Regions from separate parts of the Candidatus Darwinibacter acetoxidans genome, predicted to be linked through region 2. Evidence: riboswitches for the same ligand, from Rfam matches in the RefSeq annotation. Region 2 holds a riboswitch; the other holds the start of a gene.
What was found. Region 2 has a riboswitch for S-adenosylmethionine ahead of ACE4YL_RS15050 (hypothetical protein). Riboswitches for the same ligand answer to the same signal wherever they lie in the genome.
Positions count from the first base shown of each region.

Region 1: another riboswitch for S-adenosylmethionine. It lies ahead of ACE4YL_RS14790 (methionine ABC transporter ATP-binding protein); the one in region 2 lies ahead of ACE4YL_RS15050 (hypothetical protein).

Region 1 covers NZ_JBHGXH010000341.1:3,825-11,490, forward strand. Annotated here, with positions in the region: gene ACE4YL_RS14765 (helicase-related protein) at 1-1,114, opposite strand, end outside; gene ACE4YL_RS14770 (response regulator transcription factor) at 1,222-1,440, opposite strand; gene ACE4YL_RS14775 (HD domain-containing protein) at 1,729-2,415, shown strand; gene ACE4YL_RS14780 (response regulator) at 2,406-3,080, opposite strand; gene ACE4YL_RS14785 (sensor histidine kinase) at 3,077-4,252, opposite strand; SAM riboswitch class I at 4,392-4,501, shown strand; gene ACE4YL_RS14790 (methionine ABC transporter ATP-binding protein) at 4,588-5,589, shown strand; gene ACE4YL_RS14795 (methionine ABC transporter permease) at 5,586-6,242, shown strand; gene ACE4YL_RS14800 (MetQ/NlpA family ABC transporter substrate-binding protein) at 6,258-7,043, shown strand; gene ACE4YL_RS14805 (alpha-glycosidase) at 7,120-7,666, opposite strand, start outside.
Region 2 covers NZ_JBHGXH010000346.1:17,831-25,496, forward strand. Annotated here, with positions in the region: gene ACE4YL_RS15025 (sodium-translocating pyrophosphatase) at 1-976, shown strand, start outside; gene ACE4YL_RS15030 (hypothetical protein) at 1,215-1,565, shown strand; gene ACE4YL_RS15035 (hypothetical protein) at 1,766-2,089, shown strand; gene ACE4YL_RS15040 (hypothetical protein) at 2,274-2,609, shown strand; gene ACE4YL_RS15045 (VOC family protein) at 2,720-3,091, shown strand; SAM riboswitch class I at 3,241-3,349, shown strand; gene ACE4YL_RS15050 (hypothetical protein) at 3,406-3,780, shown strand; gene ACE4YL_RS15055 (helix-turn-helix transcriptional regulator) at 3,892-4,860, shown strand; gene ACE4YL_RS15060 (WD40 domain-containing protein) at 5,149-7,317, shown strand.

The sequences.
Region 1 (7,666 bases), on a different contig from region 2:
GGGCGGGAATGGTGATCACCCGCTCCGGCCTGGGCCCGGCGGGGGTGGCGGTCATCTCCACCAGCTGCCCCCCGGGGGCCAAAGCCCGCAGCAGCCCAAAGCGGAGCATTTCGCTGCCCTGGAAGGGGAAGGCATCCACCTCATCCAAAACCACAAGTCCAAAGCGCCGGTAAAAATGGAGCACCTGGTGGGTGGTGGCCACAACCAGCCTGCCCGGTGCGAACCAGGGCTGGCCGCCGTGGTGCGCTGCGATTTCCAGACCGGGAAAAGAGCTGCGCAGCCTTTGGACCATCTCCCGCACAATATCCAGTCGGGGAATGGCAAAGAGCACCTCATGCCCCTCTTCCAGGGCCCGTTGGATCAAGGCGAAGGCCACTTCCGTTTTCCCCGCTCCGCAAGCCGCCCAGACCAAGGCCTTTCCCTGGCGCCTTTCCCAGAAGTCCAAAAGCTCCCGGGAGGCCTGCCGCTGCGCGGTGGTAAGTTCCACGTTCAGTACCAGTTCCACCCGCTGTCTCTCCGGGGCTGAGTCCGAACCACCAACTGCCAGTAAGGTGCTGCAGGCCCTGTGTTCGCCTAAGGTGGAGCACTCTAGGCAGAGGAGGCACTCCAAGCTGCCGCAGTTGCGGCAGGGGAAGGGCTGGGCGTTGGCACTCCCGCAGCGGCTGCAGCGTTTCACCCCCCAGGCTTCATTCCGAAAGCCGGGCAGCTGCACGATTTCTCCCCGGAAAACTCCCAGATCCAAGGCGCGGCCAACCTGGCTGGGCCAGTACCCTTCGGCGCGGAGCAGGTGCAAGAGCCTGTGCTCCGGGATAATCCGGCCCGTGAGCACCTGTCTGATCCTGGCCAGAACCCTTTCGCTTTCTTCCAAGGGGGAACCTGCCAGCTGCAGGTGGGGCCGGTGGAAACCCCGGGCCAGCAGCGGCCAGAGCCTCGCCGCGGGCCCCCGCAGCCTGCGCTTCCAAATTGCCAATTGCTCGTAGGCTTGGGAACTGCTCAAAGGACTGGTCACCAGCGCTGCCCCGAGCCCCAGCTCCGCCAGGTGTTCAGGATGGCGCACCAAGCCGAGGCCGGACCCCCGGGGGGATTTGTAGACAAAAATCTGTAATTTTTGCATACATTCCTCCCCTACTCCCCGGGCGCTGAAGCTATTCGGCGCTGGCGGCGCCGATTCCTTCCATGAAGAAAGCGACACCTATTTGCATAAATGCCGCCTTCACTCTATTACTCCTTCTCCACCAGGTCCTGTTCGCGGGCGAGGAGCGCTACCCTGGTGCGGTCGTTATCCCCCAGCTTGCGGTAGATGTTGCTCACGTGGTTTTTCACCGTGTGCTCGCTGATAAACAAAGCGGAAGCGATCTCCCCGTTGGACATGCCTTGAGCCATCAGCGTGAGTACCTCGCGCTCCCGTGGGGTAAGGAGAGAAAGGTTTTTCTTCGCCATCGGACACCCTCCTACCCATTCCTCTCATTGAGTTTGTTCATTTTATTCGCCAGCGTGCGCCGATGTCCACAAAAGTGGGGAGATCATGAAAAAACAGTAGCCGGGGGTTGGGGTTGGGGGTGGCTACTGTTTTTCCGGATATCTTTTGATTTTAGTTTAGCATGAAGTAAGCCCCTGGAGAATTAGACAAAGGTCCCGATTTTTCTAGGACCATTGGGCAAAAATCCCCTTGCCCCGCCGTTTTTTGGTGTGGTATACTGAGGCAACTGCGGGGAAAGGAGGACCAAAGTGCTTACCCTACAAGACATCAAACAAGACCCTGTCTTCCAAACACTCATTGAACGCTCCGGCTCCTATCTGAAAACCCGGGGTTATACCGAACACGGGCTGCGCCACGTCACCTTTGTTGCGGAAAAGGCCGCCGCCATCCTGGACCAGCTCGGTTTCGACCAGCGCACGGTGGAACTCGCGGCCATCGCCGGCTACCTCCATGATGTGGGCAACCTGGTCAACCGCAAAGACCACGGGATCACCGGGGCGATCCTGGTTTACCAGGAGCTTAGGCGCATGGGCATGGATGTGGAGGAGATCTGCACAGTCACCTCCGCCATCGGCAACCACGAAGAGGCCAACGGACGGGCCGTGGGTCCCGTTTCCGCGGCGGTGATCCTCGCGGACAAAAGCGATGCCCACCGCACCCGGGCGAACCGCCTGGAAGATGACCGCCGGCCGGGCATCCACGACCGGGTCAACCTGGCCATCACCGACAGCAAACTCTATGTGGACAAGCAGGAAAGAACCATCACGCTGGAGATCTCCTTTGACCAGACCATCTGCCAGATCATGGACTTCTTCGAGATCTACCTGACCAGGATGGAAATGTGCAAAGAGGCCTCTTCGGTCCTGGGCTGCCGCTTCCGCCTGGTGATCAACGGCCTGGAATTCCTGGGCAACCTCAGCCTGCGTCACTCCTGAGTAAAGAGGCCCTGGCTCACCGCGAACACTGCGGCCTGGGTCCGGTCTTCCACGTTCAGCTTCCTAAGCAGGCTGGTGATGTGGTTCTTCACCGTTTTTTCACTGATATACAGCGCGGCGGCGATTTCCTTGTTGCTCATCCCTTCCACGATAAACCTCAGGATCTCCAGTTCTCGAGTGGTGAGGGCCAGATCGCTTATGGCTGCCGCGCTCTGCAGCTTCCCGAATTTGACCTCCAGCGCATGGTAGTGCTCCATCACCCGCTCCATGAGGTCCGTGGGGTAAACCGACTCCCCCGCCGCGACCTTCCTTATGGCCGCCACCACCTCCCGGGGTTCGGCATCTTTAAGCAGGTATCCCTTGGCGCCGCTGCGGATCATCTCCTTCACGTAGGTCTCATCATCATGGATGGTGAGCACCAGGATGGCGGCACCGGGCTGGCGCTCCCGCATCTCTTTGGCCACTTCGATACCGTTCATCCCCGGCATGTTGATATCCAAAAGCACCACATCCGGCTTGAGCTGCTGCGCTAAGCGCAGCCCCTCAGGCCCGTTGCTGGCCAGTCCCACCACTTCGATCTCCCCTTCCAGTTCCAGCAGGGTCTTCAACCCCTGCCGCAGTAGGGGATGGTCATCCACGATCAGTACTTTGATGCCGGTTTTCAACTCGTTTCTCCCCCTTCACCAGCGGCCAGCGGGATGGTTACAAGCACCCGCGCTCCCTTCCCCTCTTCTCCATGGAACTGCAGGGAGCCGCCGAGCACGTTGGCGCGGCTTTGCATGTTCAGAAGCCCAAAGTGCTTGCCCGATTTGAGCTTTTCCTGCACAGATGCGGCATCAAAACCGATGCCATCATCCTTCACGGCCACACTGATATGGTGGCGGGTGTACTCCAGGGTCACCTCCAGCTCACTGGCGCGGGCGTGCTTGAGGCAGTTGTTGACCGCCTCCTGCACAATGCGGAACACCGCCATTTCCAGCTGGGGTTCCAGGCGGCGCTCCCTCCCCAACAGGACAAAGCGGGTCTCGATCCCGCTCTGTTTGGCGAGGTTGTCCAGGTAGTTGTTGATGGTGAGCACCAGACCCAGATCATCCAGGGTCATGGGGTTGAGATCGTAGATGATCCGCCGCAGATCCGCCATGGCCCCCTGGGCGATCTTTTTCAAACCCTGGAATTTCTCCCGGGCTTCCGCCTCCCGCCCCGCTTCGTAGAGCCGCTCGCAGATCTCCAGCTGCACCACCAGGTGGGCCAGATTCTGCACAGGTCCGTCATGGAGGGCCCCGGCCATGCGCTTGCGTTCGATCTCCTGGCCCAGGAGCATCTCTTGGCCGGCCTGCTCCCGCATGTGCATGTGCTCCAACTGCTTGTTCACATCCAGGAGGCTGCCGGAAAGGTAGGTCATGGCCATGCCCACCTGGGAAACAAGCCGCTCTGCTTTGGCGGCGATCTCCCGCAGTTTGGCCAAGGTCTGCTGCAGATTATCGCGGCGGACCCGCAGCAGCCGCTCCCGTTCCCTGGCCGCGGCCAGGGCGGTGCGAATCTGCTCCGCCTCTTCGTAGATGCGCTGCTTCTCCGCTTCGCTGTACTGCTCGTAGTCCCGGTTGGACCTGAGCAGCTCCACACGGACCACCGCAAAGCGCCTGGTCAGCTCTTCCACTTCGACGATGGCCTGCTCCATTTCGGACTGCACGGTCTGCAGCACAACTTCCGTGCGGGTGCACTCCTCCTGAGCCGCTTCCGCCACCTCGAAGATCTGGGAGCGCCCTTCCTCCAAAGCCTGCCGCGTCCTCTGTAGAATTTCCTCCAGCATCTTTGTGGACAAGAGCTCCTTGGCCATGGCCATCCCCCTTGAGTACTTTGACTCTTATACAACACCCGTAAATATCTTTTCTATATCTGAGCGGAAATGCCTTCCACTATTGACAAGGGCACCGCGGTTAAGTTATACTGTGTTCAATTTATATATACAACCACTACTCTTATCCAGAGAGGCGGAGGGACTGGCCCAATGAAGCCCGGCAACCACTGCGCAGCCCGCGCAGCCGGTGCCAATTCCTGCTGAACCAGTGGTTCAGGAAGATGAGAGGAGAGGACAGCGATTTGGCAAGCTAGATGGATCGGACCTCTTCTTTCGAGAAGGGGTCTTTTTTGTAGGGAAAAGGAGGGGACGGCTTGATCCAGCTTAAGAACGTGGCCAAAACCTTTCGGGGGAAAAACGAAGTGCAGGCCCTAACGGGCATCAACCTGACCATTCCCCCGGGGCAGATCTACGGAATCATCGGCCAAAGCGGTGCGGGCAAATCCACCCTGCTGCACTGCATCAACCTTCTGGAAAGGCCAGATAGCGGAGAGGTCTGGGTGGGGGGCATCCCCATGACCAGCCTTGGCCCCCAGGAGCTGCGGGGAGCCCGGCGCAAAATGGGCATGGTTTTTCAGCATTTCAACCTGCTCAGCTCCCGCACTGTGTTCGGCAACATCGCCTTCCCCCTGGAACTGAACGGAACGCCCAAGAAAAAGGTGCGGGAAAGGGTCCATGAGCTGGCGGAGCTGGTGGGCCTCACCGATAAACTGCAGGCCTATCCCCACCAGCTCAGCGGCGGACAGAAACAGCGGGTGGGCATCGCCCGGGCCCTGGCCACCCAACCGCAGGTGCTGCTCTGTGATGAGCCCACTTCCGCCCTGGACCCGGAGACAACCGGCTCGGTCCTGCGTCTGCTCCAGGCCATCAACGAACGGCTGGGACTGACCATCGTCCTGGTCACCCATGAGCTCCCGGTCATCCAGGCCATCTGCCATGCGGTGGCGGTGCTCGACGGGGGCACCGTGCAGGAAGCAGGGCCCGTGGTGGAAGTGTTCACCCATCCCCAGTCGGAAGCGGCCCAGCGCCTGCTGCAGGGCTTCCTGACTGTCAGCTTTTCCCCGCCCCAGCTCAGCCCAGAGGGCAGCCTGATCCGGCTCACTTTCCTCCAGGAAAAGGCCAACCAGCCCATCATCTCCCGGATGGTCCGCCAACACGGGGTGGAAGTGAACATCCTCTTCGGACGCATAGACCAGATGCAGGGCTCGCCCTTCGGGATGCTCTTGGTGGAGCTGCGGGGCAGTCCCGAGGAAAAGGCTGCCGCCCTGAACTACCTACAGGTAAACGGCGTGGAAGTGGAGGTGTTGAGCTCATGAACCAAGCTGCCTTGAGCCTGCTGTGGCAGGCCACCCAGGAGACGCTGCTCATGGTGGGCGCTGCCACCGTTTTGGCGGTGTTGGGGGGTTTGCCCCTGGGTATCCTTCTGGCGGTAACCGGACCCGGCGGCATTTTGGAAAAGGGCTGGCTGAACCGCACCCTGGGCGCCGTGGTCAACCTGGGCCGTTCCGTACCTTTCATCATCCTCATGGTGGCCATTATTCCCTTCACCCGCCGGATTGTGGGCACCTCCATAGGGACCACGGCAGCCATTGTGCCCCTCACGGTGGCAGCCATCCCCTTTCTGGCCCGCTTGGTGGAAGGGGCTTTGAAGGAAGTGGACCCGGGGGTGATCGAGGCCGCGGAAAGCATGGGGACAGCTCTCCTGCAGATCATCTACAAGGTGCTCCTCCCGGAAGCTTTGCCCGCGTTGGTTCTGGCCATCACCGTCACCGCGGTGAACCTGGTGGGCTACTCGGCCATGGCCGGGGCCATTGGCGGAGGCGGTTTGGGGGATCTGGCCATTCGCTATGGCTACCAGCGCTTCCGCGGCGACATCATGCTGCAGACCATCGCCATCTTAGTCCTGCTGGTGCAGGGCATGCAGATGCTGGGCGATAGGATCGCCCAAAAACTCTACCACCGCGAGTAAGGAGGTTGTTCTAGGGTGAAAAGAAGACTTATCGCCGCAGTTGTTTCCCTGTTCCTACTGGCCGGTTCCCAGGCGGGCCTGGCCGCGACGCTGAAGGTTGGTGCTACACCGGTTCCCCATGGGGAGATTCTGGAAAGGGTCACAGCCCTTCTGGAGGAACGGGGCATCACCCTGGAGGTTGTGGAGTTCACCGACTACGTCCGTCCCAACCTGGCCCTACAGGATGGGGACCTGGACGCCAACTTCTTCCAGCACGTCCCCTATCTGGAATCCTTCAACCAGGATGCCGGAACCAGCTTGGTGGCCCTCGCGGGCATTCACATTGAACCGTTAGGCGTCTTTTCCGAGAAGGTGGCCTCCCTAGGCGAGCTGCCCGCCAGGGCCTCCATCGCCATCCCCAACGATGCCACCAATGGGGGCCGGGCACTCCTGCTCCTGCAGGAAGCGGGCCTGATTGCCGTGGATCCTGCAGCGGGCATCACACCCACCATTTTCGACATCACCGAGAACAAGCTGCAGCTGCGCTTTGTGGAACTGGAAGCGGCGCAGCTGGTGAGGAGCCTGCCCGATGTGCACGCCGCGGTGATCAACGGCAACTACGCCCTGCAGGCCGGCCTCAATCCCATTACCGACGCCATCTTCCTGGAGGGCGCTGAATCCCCCTATGTCAATGTGATCGCGGTCCGGGCCGGCGATGAGCAGCGGCCGGAGCTCCAGCAGCTGGTGGAGGCCCTGCTCAGTGACGAGATCCGCGCCTTCATTATGGAGAAATACGAGGGTGCGGTGGTACCGGTCTTTTAAGGCAAAAGGGTGCTTTCCTGCAGCTGGAAGGCACCCTTTTTCTACAGTTTGAGGGTCCCGCAGCGGGCCCCTTGTTTTAGGCCAGAATCCTCACGCCATAGGGCTCCAGCACCACTTCCGCCGGCTTACGCTTGGCGTCAGCGAGCAGATCCCGCAGCTGCCTGGGTTTTCGCCCGGGCCAGCTGATCTGCCTGAGGTCAACCCGCTGCTCCTCGGGGGAGTTGTTCAAAAGGACCAAGACCTGCTCCCGGCCCTGGAAGCGCACAAACCCGTACACGTTGGTGATGCTGTCCGCCCAGACGGTGCGGGTCCGTCCGGTGCGCAGCACAGGCTGCTCCCTGCGCAGGGCGATGAGCCGCTGGTACCAGCGGAAAAGTTCCCGATCCTGCTCCGCTTCATCCCAGAGCATGCCCCGCCGGCAGTCGGGGTCGGTCAGGCCGACCATGCCCACCTCGTCGCCGTAGTAGATCATGGGTGAGCCCTCATAGGTCAGCTGGAAAGCCGCGGCCAGGGCCAATTTGCGCACATCCCCGCCGCAGCTGGTGAGGAAGCGCTCCGTATCGTGGCTGTCCAGGAGGTTGAACATGGCCAGGTTCACGGCATGGGTATGGTTCACCTGCACC
Region 2 (7,666 bases):
GGCCCTCACCATCACGCAGGGTATGGCGGTGGGTATGCGCTCCACCATGGCCCCGGTTTTGGTTTTGGGGGCAACGGTTATCGCCGCCTACGGCGCGGCGGGCATGTACGGCATTGCCATGGCCGCGGTGGGCATGCTCTCCTTTGTTTCCACAACGGTTACCGTGGATACCTACGGTCCCATCTCCGACAACGCCGGCGGCATTGCGGAGATGAGTAAGCTCGATGAGGAAGTGCGGGCCATCACCGATAAGCTTGACTCGGTGGGGAACACCACCGCGGCCATCGGCAAAGGCTTTGCGATTGGTTCCGCAGCTCTGGCGGCCACATCCTTGATGGTTGCTTACATCTTCTCCTTCTCGCCGCCGGAGGTGGATCCCATCTTGGACATCATCAACCCCATGACGCTGGTGGGAGCCATGGTGGGTACTGCCCTGCCTTATCTGTTCTCCGGCATGCTCATTGAGTCGGTGACCAAGGCAGCCCGTAAGATGGTGGATGAGGTTCGCCGTCAGTTTAAGGAAAAACCGGGCATCCTGGAGGGGACAGAGGAGCCCGATGTCAACTCCTGCGTGTCCATTGCCTCCGAGGGCGCCCTGCAGGAGATGAAGCTGCCTTCCTACATCGCCCTGGCCTTCCCGCTGGTGGGTGGGTTCATTTTCGGGGCCAACTTTGTGGGCGGTATCTTGATCGGGGCCATCATGTCCGCGATCATGCTGGCTCTGTACACCGGCAACGCCGGCGGTGCCTGGGATAACGGCAAGAAGTACATCGAAACCGGTGCCCTCAACGGGCACGGCAAAGGCGGCCCTGTGCACGCAGCTGCCGTTGTCGGCGATACGGTGGGCGACCCCCTCAAGGATACGGTGGGCCCCTCCTTGGACATTCTCATTAAGATCATGTCCACCATTTCCCTGATCGCCGTGGCCATCTTTGCTAAGTACAACCTGTTTGCCTGGCTGTCCGGCCTGTTTTAGGGGCTAGCCTATCCCGCAGGCACTTTCACAGACAAAAGACCGCCGATGCACCGGAGCATCGGCGGTTTTTTAGTGCCCTGGGAACAGAAAAGGTTACTCAAGAGGTAACTCGGGGTGACTGCGAGCCAGAAGGATCGTCAATCCTTGTATAGTACTGCTCTGTTAAGGGGAACGGCAGTGGATTCCCCAGGCGCTCCTCGGGCAGCAAACCTGAGGGGCCCTAAAGGAGGCACGGGCAATGGACCTGCAAAAGCTGCTTGAACGCATACCCGCCGACCGGGAGGAAGTGCTGCAGGCGGCAGTGCAGTGCGCCACTGCAGAAGAGCTCTTGGCTCTGGCCCGCTCCCAGGGCATAGAGCTTACTCCGCAGGAAGCCGGGGAGCTCCTTGCGCTGATCCATCCTCGCGCGGGAGAGCTTTCCCCGGACGAACTTGATGCGGTGACCGGAGGTTCGGGCGACGTCAAAAGGGGAGCAAGGAAGTGCCGCCGGTGCGGCGGGGATATGGAATACCGCTATGAGCGTCCCTGGGTGCACTGGACGTGTGCCAACCCGGCATGCGGGTACAAGACCAGGCAGTTCATCCCCTGATCCCGGGCTGGATGGTGTGGACTGCGGGATTGGAGCTGGCCGACAGGGTTCTGGAGCTTTGTGCTTCCCGCAGCCTCCTGAGCGGAGAGGCGCCCGGCACGAGTCGGCTGCACCGCCGCCCTGCAGGGGTTTGGGCAGGCGGGGTCAGGTACTGGGCGCAGATGTTTGTGAACTAAGTGGTTGGAAAGGAGGCGCAGCGGATGAAGCGGGGTGAGAACCCTGAAGATGCGCCAAAGAAACAAACCCGGGTCGAAACGGTAGAAGAACTGATCAAACTGGCAGAAAAATACAGTATCACGCTGACAGAAGAGGAAGCCGCCAAGCTCTTGAGGCTGATGCATCCCACAGCTCGCGAGCTGGGGGAGAGTGAGCTGGACGCAGTAACCGGCGGTACCCTGACGGGGCCCGGCATGTGTCCCCACTGCGGAGCTTGGTTTGATTGGACACAGGCGGACGATTTCTATGTGTGCCTGGGCTGCGGGTACAGACAGGGGACCAAGGAGGGTCCGTCCACGGACAGGTGAACAACTGGAGCCCACCTGAAGAGGTGGGTTTGTTGTTCCGCAGAAGGTAACTCCAGAGGTAACCGGGGACCTGCTTGCTGCGGCAGGAACTCGAAAGGACGAATCGTAATGGTTTACTACCTGAAAAGGGAGCTGTGCCCGGATGCAGGAAGGCCAGCACTGGAAGCAGATGGGAGGTATTGAGATGCAGATATCAAAGCTGATGAAGCATCTAGGGGAAAACAGGGAGGAACTGCTGAAGCAGGCAGTAAGGTGTGCGACGCCAGAAGAGCTGATGGAACTTGCCAACGAAAACGGTATCGCCCTCTCAGTCAAGGAGGCGGAACAGCTCATGGGTCTGCTGCATCCCAGGACCGGGGAACTATCCCCCGATGAGCTGGACGCGATAACCGGAGGGTCGGAAGACGAGGAGAGCAGCAAGGGTAAGTGTGATGAGTGCGGAGGTGAAATCAGGTTCGCGGGTGGAGGCTTACAGACAGTGTGGCAATGCACGCAGTGCGGCAAAGTGGGACGCTCGTGAGCAAGGAAGCGGACGTTCTGCCAGGACGAAACTCTCCAGCTGGACGCAGGATTAACCTTACCAACAGCGAAGCCATCATTGCCACAAAGAGCCAAGAGGGGAGCAGGTAGATGAGCTTGGTCTCGGACATTATCGGTATCGCTCTGGACTGCAGGGATCCAGATGCGCTGGCGGATTTCTACGCTGAGCTCTTGGGTTTGGAAAAGACCATTTCCAATGAGCAGTGGGCAGGCATTCACACGCCCCAGGGCATCATTCTGGCCTTTCAGAGGGTCCAGGAGTACGTACCGCCCATCTGGCCCTGGAAAGAGGGCCAGCAGCAGCAGATGGTGCACTTGGACTTCAAGGTTGATGACCTGGAGAAGGCCGTGGAGCATGCGGTCAAATGTGGAGCCAGAATAGCTGACACCCAGTATTATGAAACATCCACGGTGCTGATCGACCCAGCGGGGCATCCCTTCTGCCTCTGCGCGATGGAGTGATCAGACAGAAAACAAAGACCAGGGGCTTCTGCGTCAGAACGGCAAGGGAGCTTTCAGCGTTCCGCAAGGTAGAGCAGGCGCGGTGAAGTGATTTGACGGCTGGATAAAAATGGGATATACTTGAAGTGCTGCTTCACGAAGTGAATAGTGACCTATCAAGAGTGGGGGAGGGACTGGCCCGATGAACCCCGGCAACCTGCACTTGGTGTAAGGTGCCAAATCCTGCAGGTAACCGGAGAAAAGCCTGAGAGATAAGTTTCCCTTTGGCCTTCCTGGGTTTCCTGGGGAGGCTTTCTGTTTGGGGAGGGAGAAAAATGGACTACCTTAAGCTGATCACAACCCGATTTGTCCGGGACAGGCTGCGGGAAACGTCCTGGGCGGACCGCTGGTACATCGAGGATCTGTACCACATCGAGCGCTTCGTGAAGCAGGGCGGGGTTAAAAGCGTGATGCAGGGCTATCACCGCCAGGCGCTCATGCTGCACCATCCCGTGGAATGGGAGTGCATCTCCAGGGAAATCACCACTGGGGAAGTGACTTCGCCTCAAGAGTTTGCCCAGCTGCTGCGGGAGCACAAAGAAAGGGAAGCGGCGGAAAAACAGGCCAGGCTGCGGGCCCGCCTTGAGGGGCGGGAGGCGTACGACAGAGCCCACCGCGATCTCTGGCTGCAGATGGGCGGCAGGCCCTAGCTTGGCGAGGCTTTCTCCGGCCGTCCTGCACGGACAGCAAGAAAAATCAAGAAACAGGGTCGTTTTTCCGCTATGATCAGCACAGGGCGGTTGAAGTGGGGTGAAAAAGTGATGTACGAGTGGCACCGGTACATCCAGACGATCGTGGATGAGATCGATCGCTGCATCAAGAATGGAAACAGCGAAGCGCTGACGCTCACCTTCCTTGCCCGCAGGCTGGGTTACTCCGAGTTTCACACAACGCGGAGGTTCAGGGAAATTTCAGGCATGCAGTTCCGGGATTACCTGCGCCGCCGCAGGCTGGCCTTTGCCCTTTTGGCAGTGCGGGACAGCCAGAGGAGCATCCTGGATATTGCCCTGGATCACGGTTTTTCCTCCCATGCAGCCTTCACCAGGGCCTTTAAAGATGCCTACGGAATGACCCCCAGTGAGTACCGCAAAAGCCCCAAGCCTGTGGTCCTACGCATGAAAATTAACCCCTTCGACCGCTACTTCTTAGGATTGGGGGAGATCGGCATGGTCAAGTCAACTGGCGGTGTAAAGGTCTACTTTGTAACCATCCCAGCCCACAAGTTCCTGCACATTAAGAACTACGAGAGCCATGGCTACTGGGATTTCTGGGAAAAGCAGAGCCAGATTCCGGGTCAGGACTGCGACACCATCTGCGGCCTTCTGGACAGCATCAAAGGTAAGCTGGATGACCAGGGCGGAAGCGGTCCCAACAGCGGCAGCGGACAGTGCATGGGTTACATCAGCGATCCCAAAGGGCCGGTGGGCGAGTGGGGTTATCCCCGGGCCGGATGCTACGGTGTGCGGCTGCCACTGGATTACTCCGGCGAGCTGCCAGAGCAGATGGAGGTTATGGATGTTCCCGAAGGTGAGTACATTGTGTTCGAGCATGGGCCCTTCGACTACTACACCGAGAACAGTGCTGTGGCCCAGAAGATGAGAAAGGCTATGGCCGAGTTTGATTTCTCCGATACGGGCTACTGCTTCGACCATACCCCTGGGCGGGTCGCCTACTTCTACCATGAACCAGAGCGCTGTTGGAAGTACATCAGGCCGGTGCGGAGGGTTTAGACAAAAAAGGTGCTGTCCCTATGCAGACAGCACCTTCTTCCTGATCTGGCGTTAGCGGCCGTTCCCGTTCCCCAGGTGATGAGAACGATAAGCAGTGACTTTTTTCCCCGGTCCGCTCCTTTCCCGCTGGTCGCTGTTTCAGCAAATTCGTTTGCACTATCATACCCGGCTAACCAAGTCTTTCCTCCTACAAACACTTGTCGTTATTGTCCCCCTGGCACAAGAGGATTCTGAGCGTTTCCGCAGTACTAGTCAATGAGGACATAAAGAAAAAGGGGTCTGGAGGATATGCTCAGAAAGCTAAAATACCTTTCCCTGGTGTTTGTTGTGCTGTTTGTTTTGCCCCTGGCCGGCTGCGTGCAGGGCGGGAAAGAACCCCAGGCCGCAAGTATTGCGGGGCGCGTTGTGCTCGGGGAAAACGGCGGCGAGGGTTTGGCTGGTGTCAGTCTCTTGATCGTGGATGGAACGGATTCATACGTTGAGACAGATGCGCAAGGTCAGTTCAAAACCGCTGGTTCAGACAGTACAGTTATCATCCCCCGGAAAACCGGCTACCGCTTTGTCCCGGAGCAGCGGGTGGTGGGTCAAAGCACCGAAGTGGAATTCGATGCTTACCCCTGGGCTGAGCCTGATTTCTCCCGCTGGGGCGTCCAGTTTTCTTTCGCCAATCACTGGGATTGGGTTGAGACCATGGTCTTTTCGCCTGATGATCAGTACATAGTAACCGGCAGCAATGACCGGTCAATAAGGATCTGGCGGGCAGCCGATGGCCAGCTGATAGGAACCTTGGGCGGCCATGCTAGCGGAGTGAAGGTTATGGAGTTCTCTCCCTTAGGCAGCCATCTGGCCAGTGGATCCAGGGACGGTAAGCTCAAGATCTGGGACTGGCAGGCAGGCCGCGAGGTCATGACGCTGCCGGGTCACGCCATCACCCTAACAGATCTGGCCTGGTCGCCTGATGGGACGAAGCTGGCCAGTTCAGGTCGGGACAACAGAATCAGGATTTGGGATGCTGCTTCCGGAGCTGAACTGCAGACCTTTACGGATGAAAAGTGGGTGAGGACCGTTGCCTGGTCCCCAGACGGGAGTCTTTTGCTCAGCGGCGGCGATGCTCTGGACGTGAAGGTCTGGCGGGTGGAGTCGGGTGAGCTTGTAACGGAGTTCGAGATGGGGAACAGGGTCATGGTCATGGCCACTGCCCCCGAAGGCTCTTTGGCTGCCGTAGCTTTAGAAGGCGGGGCTCTAAAGGTTTTCAACTTCGAAACCGGAGAGGAGATGCAGCTCCAGGAGCAGGAAGGCGGCGTTACCACCTTAAGCTGGTCCTTCGATAGCCGCTACCTGGCTGCTGGTACAGACAAAGCCCTTCACGTTTGGGATATGGCAGATGGGAAGCTGATGCAGAGCATCCCCACGGGAAGCCATATTTTGACTCTGGCGTGGAGCAGAAACTCGCAGTTTTTGGCCAGCGGCAGCTTCCGGGGCATTATGGATCTCTGGTCGGCAGAGTCAGGCGAGAAGCGGTGGGGGATCACCGGACACATCCGTGCTGTTAAAGCTTTGGCCTGGTCGCCCCAGGGAGATATCCTGGCTTCCGCCGGTGAGGATGTTGTTGTGCGGATCTGGGACCTGGCGGCAAGGGAAGAACGCACCCAGCTCTTGCCCACTCCCGGCGGGCCTCTGGAGGATTTGGCCTGGTCACCTGATGGGACTTACCTGGCCGGCGCTGGGCATGACCTGCTGGTGCGGATTTGGAACGTCGACACTGGGGAATACCTCGGTGACTTCACGGAACGCATCAGAAAGCCCTTTGTCCACGCCGAGGGTTTCGAGTTTGCCGTGGGCCTGAAAGGTGTCAGCCATGAAGATGTCATTTTCGCGGTGAGCTGGTCCCCCGATGGCAGGAAGCTGGCCACTGCCAGCTGGGACAAAACTGTAGCTATTTGGGATGTGGCGGAAGCCACCCAGGTGGTTGCCATACGGAATCCGGGATGGATCGGCACCGTTGCTTGGGCTCCCCATGGCGATCAGGTTGCCTTCGGGGGCTACGATCAAGCTGTGTATGTCTGCAGCGCTGAAACGGGGAAGGAAGTCAAGAAGCTGGAGGGGCACAGCGACTGGGTCCGCTCTGTGGCTTGGTCGCCCGATGGCAAATACTTGGCCAGCTCCGGTTACGACGGGTCGGTTTTCATATGGGATTTGGGAACGGGCCAGATGATCAAGGGGCTGGGCGCGGACAGCTACGTAGTTGCCGCCCTGGAATGGTCCCCCTGCGGTCGCTACCTGGCCGGGGGGAGCCACAGCGGTACCGTCCGCATCTGGGATGTGAGCACAGGGGAGGTTCTTTATACGTATCCGGGCCGGGTTTTGGGCCTCCAGACTTTAGCCTGGTCACCTGAAGGGGATCGGTTGGCGATTACGGAGTATAACTCCATCATCATCCTGGGGGAACGCGATTGAGCGCCTAAAGGGCACGACTAAGGCCGCAGAAGCTGCCCTCCAGTCCCAACAAAGGCCAATGTAGTCTTGTGAGTCCAACGAGTCTTCTCAGCTCATCGTTTTTGAACACTGCGAACTGCAGAAATCTGGCTATGACCCGTTGACAGAATTGCTTAGCGGTATTCCGCGGTTGTGTGTTGTCCAAAAGATGGAAGCCTTGTCCTGGTGGAGAGCGGCAGCCCTTTAGTTACCAGGCAAGGCTTCTGCTTTTCCCTTGTTGAACTGGCAGGTCCTTCCCCAAACCTGCTCTGATCCTGCTGTGGTCAACCCAGAAGACCATGGCGACTACACGTAGCGTTGGCATCTTTCG